Regions from separate parts of the Clostridium sp. Marseille-QA1073 genome, predicted to be linked through region 1. Evidence: riboswitches for the same ligand, from Rfam matches in the RefSeq annotation. Region 1 holds a riboswitch; the other holds the start of a gene.
The links. Region 1 has a riboswitch for cobalamin ahead of ACY1IQ_RS02175 (nucleotide-binding protein). Riboswitches for the same ligand answer to the same signal wherever they lie in the genome.
Positions count from the first base shown of each region.

Region 2: it holds a riboswitch for cobalamin, as region 1 does, so the genes downstream of both, ACY1IQ_RS17965 (CGGC domain-containing protein) here and ACY1IQ_RS02175 (nucleotide-binding protein) in region 1, are expected to answer to the same signal.

Region 1 covers NZ_JBSVQM010000002.1:61,836-67,934, reverse strand. The annotation lists gene ACY1IQ_RS02190 (bifunctional transcriptional activator/DNA repair enzyme AdaA) at 1-411, shown strand, start outside; gene ACY1IQ_RS02185 (methylated-DNA--[protein]-cysteine S-methyltransferase) at 411-869, shown strand; gene ACY1IQ_RS02180 (endonuclease) at 869-1,522, shown strand; cobalamin riboswitch at 1,735-1,924, shown strand; gene ACY1IQ_RS02175 (nucleotide-binding protein) at 2,069-2,839, shown strand; gene ACY1IQ_RS02170 (ABC transporter substrate-binding protein) at 2,861-3,979, shown strand; gene ACY1IQ_RS02165 (FecCD family ABC transporter permease) at 4,042-5,025, shown strand; gene ACY1IQ_RS02160 (ABC transporter ATP-binding protein) at 5,025-5,714, shown strand.
Region 2 covers NZ_JBSVQM010000026.1:12,887-18,985, reverse strand. The annotation lists gene ACY1IQ_RS17975 (RNA polymerase sigma factor) at 1-417, shown strand, start outside; gene ACY1IQ_RS17970 (hypothetical protein) at 404-1,216, shown strand; cobalamin riboswitch at 1,734-1,922, shown strand; gene ACY1IQ_RS17965 (CGGC domain-containing protein) at 2,044-2,364, shown strand; gene ACY1IQ_RS17960 (ABC transporter substrate-binding protein) at 2,401-3,414, shown strand; gene ACY1IQ_RS17955 (FecCD family ABC transporter permease) at 3,416-4,504, shown strand; gene ACY1IQ_RS17950 (ABC transporter ATP-binding protein) at 4,504-5,268, shown strand; gene ACY1IQ_RS17945 (Na+/H+ antiporter NhaC family protein) at 5,520-6,099, opposite strand, start outside.

The sequences.
Region 1 (6,099 bases):
GCTAGAAATGCAGGTTTTAGACCATGTAAAATATGTAGACCAGATATAAACGAACATATTTATGAACCTAATAAAATGTTACTTGAAAAGGCAAAAGATATGCTAGCGTTAAATTATAATAGTGAATTTAGTTTAAAGTTCATATCTCAAGAAATTGGTATAAGTGAAAGTTATTTTAGGAGATTATTTAAGCAATATTATAGTCTAACACCAAATGAATATATTTTTAAAATAAGAATTAATAAGTCTATGGAATTATTATTACAAACTAATTTAGACATTCTTGAAATAGCTTATGAAGTTGGATTTAAAAGTTTGTCCAATTTCTACAAATATTTTAAAGAACAAGTTGGACATACACCAAAGGAATATAGAAAAAGAAATAATATAAATGAGGTGAGTATAAGATAATGCCTTTATTTTTTTATAATACAGATATAGGAAGAATTGGAATAGAGGAAAAGAAGGGAGAGATATGTGGTGTATACTTTAAAGATAAAAGGTTACCACAAGAAGTAGATATTTATGAGACAGAAATATTAAAAGAAGCATCATATCAACTTAATAAATATCTTTCTGGAAAGCTTAAAACTTTTTCATTACCTTTAGCTTCTGTTGGAACAGAATTTATGCAAGAAGTATGGCAATTGATATGTGAAATCCCTTATGGAAAAACTTTTACTTATAAGGAATTAGCAGAAAAGGTTGGTAAGCCTAAAGCTGCACGTGCAGTTGGGCTTGCATGCAACCGTAATCCAATACCAATTTTTATCCCATGCCATCGTGTTGTAGGTAGTAATGGTAAGCTTAATGGATATATTGGAGGAATAGATATTAAAGAACGATTGTTATTATTGGAGGCAAAGTGATGAAAGGATTAATACAAATCTATAATTTACTATTAACGGCTTATGGAAAAAGAAGTTGGTGGCCTGCAAAGACAGCTTTTGAGATGATGGTTGGAGCAATACTTACACAAAATACATCATGGACTAATGTTGAGAAAGCAATAGCTAATTTAGGAGATAACTTATCACCAGAATTTATAGAAACCGTTTCAAATAAAGAACTTGGAGAAATTATACGACCTAGTGGATACTATAATCAAAAGGCGATTAGACTAAAGGCCCTTACTTCATGGTTTAAAAAATACTCATATGATATTAAAAATACAGAGGGTACAGATGGACAAGTCCTACGTGATGAATTATTAGAAATTAAAGGAGTTGGAAGGGAGACTGCTGACTCAATTTTAACTTATGCTTTAAATATTCCTTTTTTTATTGTAGATACTTATACTAAGCGTATATTATATAGAATTGGATATGATATACCTAAAAATTATGATGAGTTAAGAGTTAAAATTGAGGAGAGTATACCAAAGGATTTATACATATATAACGAGTTTCATGGTCTTATTGTAGAACATGCTAAATGTTACTGTAAAAAGTCACCTAATTGTGAAGGATGCCCACTTGAATCTATATGTGAAAAGAGAATTCCCAGTAGCTATATAAAGTAATCAATATTTTAAGGGACGGTTCATAATTATATTCTAAATTAAGCTTTTAATTTTAGGAATAAAAATGAACCGTCCCTTAGAGCTTTAAACATATTAGAAAATAAAAAATACATTTAAACCTTTAAAAATATTTTAAAATATATATTTATGTAGTTTTTTGTCTACTTGTGTTAACTGCTATATTATTGTATAATTGGAATAGCGTAACAAAATTGAATAATAAAGAAATAGGTTTAGTGCAGATAATTGCTTGCATTAATTAAAAGGGAAGTTGGGTGAAAATCCCACACGGTCCCGCCGCTGTAAGAGTGTAGTCTTTTCAAATAAACCACTGGGAAACTGGGAAGGTAGAAAAGATGATGATACTTGAGTCAGAAGACCTGCCTATTTTTTCACCGGAACTCTACGAGTGATAGAGGGTGTTTTAGATATTTCTTATTTTACACAAGTAATAGTGAAACCTCTTGATTTTTGAATTGAGAGGTTTTTTTATATGGAAATTTTTAAAAGATATTCTATAGGAGGAATTTAAATGAATAAAAATAAATCTTTTATGGAAAAGGTGGTATAGGAAAATCTACAATAGCATCAAATGTTGCAGCGACTTTTTCTAGTATTGGACTTAAAGTTCTTTTTATAGGCTGTGATCCTAAAAGCGATTCTAGTAGAAATTTAATAGGCAAAAAGATACCATCTGTTATTAAAAGTCTTCAGGAGAAAGGAAACAATATCGCGGAAGAAGATATTATAAAGATAGGCTTTAATGGGATTTCTTGTGTTGAAGCAGGTGGTCCTGAAGCTGGAGTTGGTTGTGCAGGGAGAGGCATAATAACTATGGTGGAAGAACTTGAACATCTTAATATCCTTCATAAGTCTTGGGATGTAATTATATATGATGTACTAGGTGATGTTGTTTGTGGTGGGTTTTCTGTTCCAATGAGAGAAAAATATGTAGACGCAATATATATAGTCTCTTCTTCAGACATAAAGAAATGTCTTAAAGAAGATTTTGCAATGAAGAATATATCTATCTTATCAACAATAAAGAAGGGGACAAATTCTGAGAATTTTTATATAAATAATAGATATTCCGAAGTGAAATTTTTTGAAGAAGAAAAGAAACTTTTAGAGGAAATAAGTAGTGGAGATATTATTATAGCTGATCCTATTTTTCAAAATTTTATTCCATATGAAAATAAAGTGAAGTTTATTCCACTACCTTATTTAGGGTTTAGTGGAAGAGAATTTTCTCATATTGATTATAAATACATTGGGGAAAAAGGGTTCAACTATTTTAAAAAATACTTAAAAAATTAATAGAGTTTAGGAGGAATTTTTATGAATAAAAAAACAAAAAGTTTAAAATTAATAGTTATGTCAGTACTGTTATCATCAATTTTTATTATAGGGGGATGTTCAAATAATAAAAATAATGAGCCTACTGAAAAGGAAAGCACTAAGCAAACAAAAAAAGAAAAAACAGATGGAACTAAGACTATTGTAGATACTACAGGTAAAGAAGTTAAAATGCCTTCGGAGGTTAAATCTATTGCAGCAGTACCAATTCCATGGGCTTCTATAATTTATGCAGTTGATGGCAATGGGGAAAGAATTAGTGGAATGCACCCTTCAGCGCAAAAATCTTATGAAAAATCTATTTTAAATGATATGGCTCCAGAGCTTAAAAATGCAAGCACTAATTTTGTAGATAATGATTTCACAATACATATGGAAGAAGCAAAAAAGCTTAATCCTGATGCTATGATAATATGGGATTACCAAGAAGCTGAAATTGAACAGCTAAAAAATATTGGGATACCTGGTATTACATTAAAATATGGAACTCTTAAAGATCTTCAAAATGGAATAAAAGTTATAGGGGATGTATTAGATAAACAAGATCAAGCATTAAAATTAATAGAATATCATAAGGAAACAGAAGAATATTTTGTTTCAGTAAAAGATAAATATGAACAAAGTAAAAAGCCAAGAGTATTGTACTTAAGAGATGAAGAACTTAAAGTTGCAGGAAGTAAATCCGCTAATAATGCCTTTATAGAAATGTCTGGAGGAAATAATGTATCTAAAGATACTCCAGGCCAATGGGTAAATGTAACCATGGAGCAAATAATTGAATGGAATCCAGAAATAATCTATTTAAGTAATTTTTCTGATTTCAAACCAGAAGATATTTTAGAAAATAAGATTGAAGGACAGGATTGGAGTAAAATTGATGCAGTAAAAAATAATAAGGTATATAAGACTCCAATGGGTATTTATAGATGGGATGCTCCTTGCGCTGAGACTCCAATTATGATTAAGTGGATGTCTACTGTTCAGCAGCCAGAAATATTTAATAAATTAGATATAAAAAAAGAATTAAAAGATTTCTATACAAAATTTTTAAATTATAATTTAAAAGAAGATCAAATAAATAGAATATTAAATATAAAGTAGTGGTAGTTGATAATGAATAAATTATATGAACAGAAAAGAAAAAACAAATTAAATGGTCTATAATGATAGTCATGCTTATGATTACATTTTTTGTATCATTATTTATGGGAAGATATATTGTTTCACCTAAAGTGGTATTAGAAATATTGCATAGCCATATTTTTAAAGTTAATTTAAATATGTATGAAGTTGAAAGATCAGTAGTTCTTCGGATAAGGCTCCCAAGAACTATACTTAGTCTACTCATTGGGGCGGGTTTAGCTATTTCTGGAACTACTTTTCAAGGTTTATTTAAAAATCCATTAGTTAGTCCGGACGTATTAGGAGTTAGTAGTGGAGCTGGTTTTGGCGTAGCTTTAGGAATATTAATATTTAATAATTCTACATTTACTTCATTAAGTGCATTTACTTTTGGTATAGTAAGTGTTGTTTTAATATTTTTGCTTGCGAAAAATAAAAATAAAGTTACTGTATTGTCACTTGTACTATCTGGAATTGTAGTATCATCTATCTTTTCATCATTAATATCTTTGGTAAAATATGTTGCAGATCCATATGATAAACTTCCAGCTATAACCTATTGGCTAATGGGAAGCTTTGCAAAGACCTCTTTTAAAGATATTAAATTAGTTATAGTTCCAATAATGGCAGGAATTATTATATTGTTGCTATTGAGATGGAGAATTAATATACTTTCCCTTAGAGATGAGGAGGCTAATTCTCTTGGTGTTAATCCAGTGAAAATAAGGTTAATTGCAATAATTTGTGCTACTATAATTACTGCATCATCTGTAACGGTAGTTGGAGTTATAGGATGGGTTGGATTAGTGATACCTCATATAGCTAGAAGAATAGTAGGAGTGGATCATAAAAATTTATTGCCGGCTTCAGGAATCATTGGTGCAATATTTTTAACCATAGTAGATATTGTTGCAAGAACAGCTACTTCAGTTGAAATACCTATTGGTATATTAACTGCTTTAATAGGAGCTCCATTTTTTGGATATTTATTAAAGCGCAATAGGAAAGTAACAGGTGATTGGTAATGATTATAGAAGTAAAAAACGGAACTTATTGGTATATAAAAGGAAAATCAGTATTAAATAATATAAATTTTTCTCTTGAAGAGGGAAGTGTAATGACCATCTTAGGCCAAAATGCTGTAGGGAAGACAACTTTATTAAAGTGCATATCAGGTTTATTAAAATGGAAGTCAGGAGAAACCTTTGTACATGGTAGAAAAATTACATCTATTAATGACTTTTGTGAAATTGGTTATGTACCTCAGGCTAGAGGACTCCCTTTTCCATATACAGTTAAAGAGATGACATCTATGGGAAGAGCAAGATATGTAAAAATGTTCTCAGTACCTTCTAAAGCAGATATTAAAAAGATTGAAGATACTTTAGAAGATATAGGAATATCACATTTAGCAGATGTTCCTTGTAATCAGCTCAGTGGAGGACAGCTTCAATTAGTATACATTGCAAGAGCATTAGTAGCTGAACCTAAGGCATTGATTTTGGACGAACCCGAATCTCATTTAGATTTTAAAAATCAGCTTTATGTATTAGAATTAATGAAAAATTTGGTAGATAAAAAGGGCATTTCATGTATCATTAATACGCATAATCCTGAAAATGCTTTAAATATATCTGATAAAACATTATTTTTAGGAAAAAATGATTACTTAGTAGGAGAAACAAAAAAACATAATCACAGAAGAAAATATTAAAAAATATTTTGATGTGACTTCAAAAATAGTATCAGTGCCTCATGAAGATGAAATATTAACAACTATTATAGCTATAAAATAATAGCTTTATTTTGTAATTATGATTTAGCACAAAAAAGCTATGAGCAAGAATTTATAGCTTTTTAGAAAAATTAATATTAAATTTTCTTATATTAATTAGGTTTATACAATTGAAATTATGGAGATAAAATAAAGGCTTACTTTTGATAGTAAGCCTTATTTTATCTATAGTTAATATTCAATGTATAAGAATTAGATGATGTGAATAAATAGATATGTGATAGTTTGTATTTCATATAGTGATAGTGGGTATATTATAGTTTATATAGTATTTATTTTATAATGAGAAGAATTAAAATAGAGG
Region 2 (6,099 bases), on a different contig from region 1:
AAAGCGATGGAGTTGTGCCATAAAATTGATAAAGATAATAATCCTAAAGGATTTCTCATTTCCATTGCAATAGGGCTATGGAAAAACAATCGCCGTAAATATGCCCGGCGACAAAAAATAGCTCCAATAGAGAAACTTAGTGAAGATATAAACAATGGTTACGTATTCAAGGATACACTAACCCCTGAAAATATAGTTATATCCAATGAACTATGCATTATGATACGGACTGCAGCAGATAAGCTGGATAGTAAATTAAAAATCCCTTTGTATATGTACTATACTGCTGAAATGTCAAACGAAGAAATAGCATCAGCACTGAAGATTCCGCTTGGCACCGTAAAAAGCAGGCTTCATAAGGCTCGAAGAGTCTTAAAAAACAATTTAATGGAGGTTAGTAAATATGAAGAACTCTGAGAAATTAGATCAACTGTTGAAGCAAGCTCTTTCTCCAACAGTTGAACCCAGTGAAGATTTAAACCAAAAAATTATAAATCAATTAAAGGAGAGTAATATTATGAAACCAGTTTATAAAAAAAGGATATCCGTTGCACTAATCGCTACTGTACTTACCCTTGCAATGTCTATAACAGCATTTGCTGCCTTACATCTTCTCACTTCAAAACAAGTTGCTGAGCATCTTGGAGATCAAAAACTTGCTCATGCATTTGAAAGCAAAAATGCAATTAAAATAAATGAATCAATTGTTTCAGGTGGATATAATTTTAATTTGCTTGGAATCGTATCAGGTAAAGGTTTAAGCGACTTTGAAAATTATACAGAGGATATACGTCCAGATAGAACCTACGCCGTAGTGTCAATAGCAAAGCAAGATGGTAGTAAAATGCCTGACACCCGAGATGAAGAGTATGGTAAAGTTCCATTTTTTATCTCTTCTCTAATAAAAGGCCAAAAGCCATGGTTAGTTAACATAGCCTCTATGAATGGCGGATATAGCGAATTTGTAATTGATGGAGTTATGTATAGATTAATTGAATGTGACGATGTTGAAATGTTTGCCGACAGAGGACTTTATCTTTGTATAAGCACTAGCAGTTTCTATGATGTAAATGCTTTTAACTATAATGAAGAAACTGGTGAAATCACTCCTAATGCTGATTATAATGGTGCTAATGCTCTATTCAACTTACCTCTCGATGTAACAAAAGCTAATCATGAAAAAGCTGAAAAATATCTACAAGAATTATTAAAATAAATAGAAGTAAATTTTAAAACTAGTGAAAAAGTAATAGTCAATCGAGAAAAATTTGCAAATACTATTATACTAATCGTATCTATAAAATATGAAAATCAGGAATCCCTTCCTATTCAATTATCAAGAGATGCTAATGAATCAATTATTAATAGGATATTAAAATTGTATTAACTTGTAGTTAGCCACAGGTGATGATATTCATCGCCTGTAATTTTCTTTAATATATTCTTAAATCTAATATGCTACATCTCTAATTGTAAAACATTTATTATTAGCTATCACATTCATATCTCATCAGTGTATTTACCTCACTTTGTAAACATAACTTCTATTTTCTCAGTTAATCTATTAACTCTATAAATTAACATAAATCATTATTATATTAAAATCATAATTAAATTAAATAATATAAATTACTCACTTTTAATTATTTAATATTATTTAACAATTTTTTATGATAAAATGTCGAAAAATATTTGCTTAATGTAATTATTAATGCTAAAATGAGTGTGTAAAATCGAATAATTGTGAAGTAGGTTTAATAGATATTTAATATCTATTGATTAAAAGGGAAGATGGGTTAAAATCCCACGCGGTCTCGCCACTGTAATAGATGAGTTCCTGCAATTATGCCACTGGGAAACTGGGAAGGCTGTAGGAATGTTGATGCTTAAGCCAGAAGACCTGCCTATTTTAATGTACTGATAACTCTACGAGCGATGGGGTGGTATAAATGTTTAAAAAATATTTTTTGAATAAATAGCCCTTTAACTGTTGTTAAAGGGCTATTATTTATGAGGAAACAGTTTATTTTATAGGAGGGAAAGATGAAAATAGCTATTGGGGTATGTGAAAAGATTAATGGAATATGTACAACCATGGGATGTTTTAAAGCTTTAAATAATAGAGAAAAACACTTTAGTACATATAAAAACGAAAATTTAGAACTTATATCCTTCTTTACCTGCGATGCCTGTTCGAATAATTCTGATAAAAATTTAATGAATATTGCTGAAAAATTGAAACAAGCAGGAGTAGAAAAACTTCATTTTGGTGTTTGTGTTGTTAAATGTGAAAGTCAAAGAACTAAAGAAATAAAGACAATATTTGAAAAGCATCATATAGAAGTAGTAGAAGGTACTCATTAAAAATATTAATAAATGTACAAGGGAGAGAAAAATTAAATGAAAAAAATAATAAGTACAATTTTAGTGGGGCTCATGGTATTGGGAGCAACTGGATGTAGCAATAAAAATACAGAAACTACACCTAAGACAGAAAATAAGGTAGAAGATAGTAACAAACACTCATCACATTATCCTGTTACAATTACAACTTATAATTATGCTAAAGAACCTGTAAAAGTTACATTTGAAAAATCACCTGAAAAGGTTGTTGCAGTATATCAAAATTCAATAGAGACATTACTTGCATTAGGATTACAAGATAAAATTATTGCTACTGCTGGATTAGATCATGATGTTAAAGATGAATATAAAGATGCTTTTAGCAAAATAAAATATTATGATAAAGTACCTACTAAAGAAGAAGTTATTGGATTACAACCTGATTTCATATTGAGCTGGTATTCTCTATTTGGTGAGAAAAAACTTGGTGATGTAGGATTCTGGCATGAAAGAAATGTAAATACATATATGTCTCAAAACAGTGGTGTTATTAGTCCAAATACTTTACAAAATGAATATGATGATATTTTAAACATGGGTAAAATTTTTGATGTAGAAGATAAAGCTAATGAAATAGTTAATACAATGAAAAGCGAAATAGACAAGGCTAAAGATTTTGTTAGGGGAAAAGAATCTGTTAAAGCAGTAATTTTAGAAGTACAAAAAGATGGCGTATATAGAATTTATGGTGAAGATAGTATAGGTGGAGACATAGCAAAACAAGTCGGAGCAGATTTAGTTGCAAAATCTAATGGTAAAATAGGAAATGAAGATTTAGTAAAACTTAACCCCGATGTAATTTTTACTGTTTATTATGGAGAAGAAATTGATAGAGATTCTGCATTAAAATCTATTATTGACAATCCTGCACTTTCAAGCGTTTCTGCTATAAAATCAAAACGTGTTAATCCTATAATGTTAAGTGAAGTTTATTCTAGTGGTATCAGAACACTAGATGGTATAAAAACAATTTCAAAAGGATTATATCCTGAGTTATATGGAAATAAATAAAATGAAAAAAAATTATAAAAATAATACACAAAACGGATTACTTAATGGAACACCTGCTTATATAGGTGTTTCCATTATACTTGTAATTATATTAATTTTTTCTATTCTAATAACTGTAACTATGGGTTCTGTAGATATTTCCGTAAAAGATGTATATGAGATTATAATGTACAAACTATTTAGCATTGGAAATCCGGAGCTTTTATCAAGTGGCCCTGTATATGATATTGTTTGGTTTATAAGGCTTCCAAGAATTATTTTAGCAGTTGCTGTAGGTATAGGTCTTTCAATATCCGGAGTAATTATGCAAGCAATTGTAAAAAATCCTTTAGCAGATCCCTATATATTAGGAATTTCTTCTGGTGCATCTCTAGGAGCTACATTAGCTATTATGCTTGGGGTAGGTATCTTTTTTGGCAGTAATTATGTAGGTATATGCGCTTTTATAGGTGCTTTTGCAATATCAATACTGGTATTAACCCTTGCAAATGTAAATGGAAGAGCTAATTCAACAAAACTTCTTTTAGCTGGTATGGCATTAAGTACTGTGTGCTCAGCATTTTCAAGTTTTATTGTATATTTTTCTAATAATAAAGATGCTGCTCAAACTATAGCCTATTGGTTAATGGGAAGTCTTGCCGGTGCAAAATGGGAAAATATAATAATAATTTTTCCACTTGTAATATTGGCTACATTATTTTTTGTTACCCAATATAGAACACTTAATTTGATGTTACTTGGTGATGAAGTTTCTATAACTTTAGGTACAGATTTACATAAGTATCGCCAACTTTATCTAATCATCATATCTATAATAATTGGTTTTATAGTATACTCATCAGGAATGATTGGATTTGTAGGACTTATTATCCCACATCTTACAAGAATGCTATTTGGAACAGATCACAAAAGAATTATTATATTATCAGCATTGATAGGAGCTATATTTATGGTTTGGGCAGATGTTTTATCTAGAATTATAATACCTGGAAATGAACTCCCAATAGGAATATTAATTTCCATGATAGGTGCTCCAGTATTTATATATCTTATGGTAAGTAAGTCATATGGATTTGGAGGTAATGCTTAATGGAAGTAAAAATTTTAAATTTAGAAGCTTATTTAGGAGAAAATCATATCTTAAAGGGATTAAACATTCATGCAGACAAAAAAGAATTTGTAGGCATTATAGGACCTAATGGTAGTGGCAAAAGTACACTTTTAAAATGTATATATCGAACTTTAAAACCTTCTGCAGGCGCTATATTTTTAGATAATAAAAATATCAAAGATTTTTCTATGAAGGAAAGTGCAAAAAAAATGGCTGTGGTGTCTCAACATAATAATTATAATTTTGATTTTTCTGTTTCAGATATGGTTTTAATGGGACGATCACCACATAAAAAGTTTATAGAAAAAGATAATGCTGAAGACTACAAAATTATGGAAGAGTCTTTAGCTAAGGTAGGTATGTCAAGTTATGCTAATCGAAGCTTTTCAAGTTTATCGGGAGGAGAAAAGCAAAGAATAATCCTTGCAAGGGCTTTAGCACAAAAAACAGAATGTCTTATTTTAGACGAACCTACAAATCATTTAGATATAAAATATCAGCTTCAATTCATGGCTACTGTAAAAGAACTTGGTATCACAGTTATATCTGCTATCCATGATTTAAATATTGCGGCTTTATATTGTGATAAAATTTATGCTATGAAATCAGGAAAAATTGTTAGCTATGGAACTCCAAAGGAAGTTCTAACTGTGGAACTAATAAAATCTTTGTATGAGGTCGATGCTAAGGTTATGGTGGATAAAGAAACTGATATTTTAAATATTATTTATAGAGCGCCTTAATAAAAATGATTCACAATTAAGGATGAAATTATTTTTAGGCAAAATAATTTCTTAAAATTGATTTTTGACTAGTAATGTAATTTCTAGTTATGTGGCGAACACTGTTCGCCGCTACAAAGAATCAATTCAAAATTTCTCAGTTTCCATTGAGAAATATCCATAATTGTGAATTGTGAACTGTGCATTGTGAATTACTTTAAGTTGTGAATTAAATAAAAACCCATCTATTTAAATATAGATGGGCTTTTGTTTTATGATGATGCTCTCATTGGCTCATCACAAGATTTATCGTCATATTTAATATTAGTTTTCTTCTTAAGTCTAACTTCTGGCTCTCTAGGTAATCCAAATTTAGGAATAATTCTATCAAGTCCAGTTAAAGTAAGTAATAATAATGATACTACTGTAACCACTGCCATTATATTATATTTAATGAATGAAAATGGTGTAAATGTATACAATGGGTATACAGCATTTGAAATAGCTACGTAAAAGCTTAAATATACATGCCATGGAATTAATTGAGATCCAAAAACTCCTAATGAACTAGAGAATATAGAGTTTCTTATTTTTAACTCATATATAGCTTCTTCACTACCTTCAACATTATCATCTACTAATTCTTTAATTATAGGTCCTATAGTTACAATTTGGGCCATTTCATCTGCAAGCAATGCATTACCAAGTATTGATAAACATCCATTCCAGAACATAAGTTGTCTAACATTTTTAGAGATACGTATAACAAGCTTTGATATTGGCTCGAATGCTTTCATTTTTGCCATTATACCTCCAAATGCACCAACCCACATCATCATAACGATTACACTT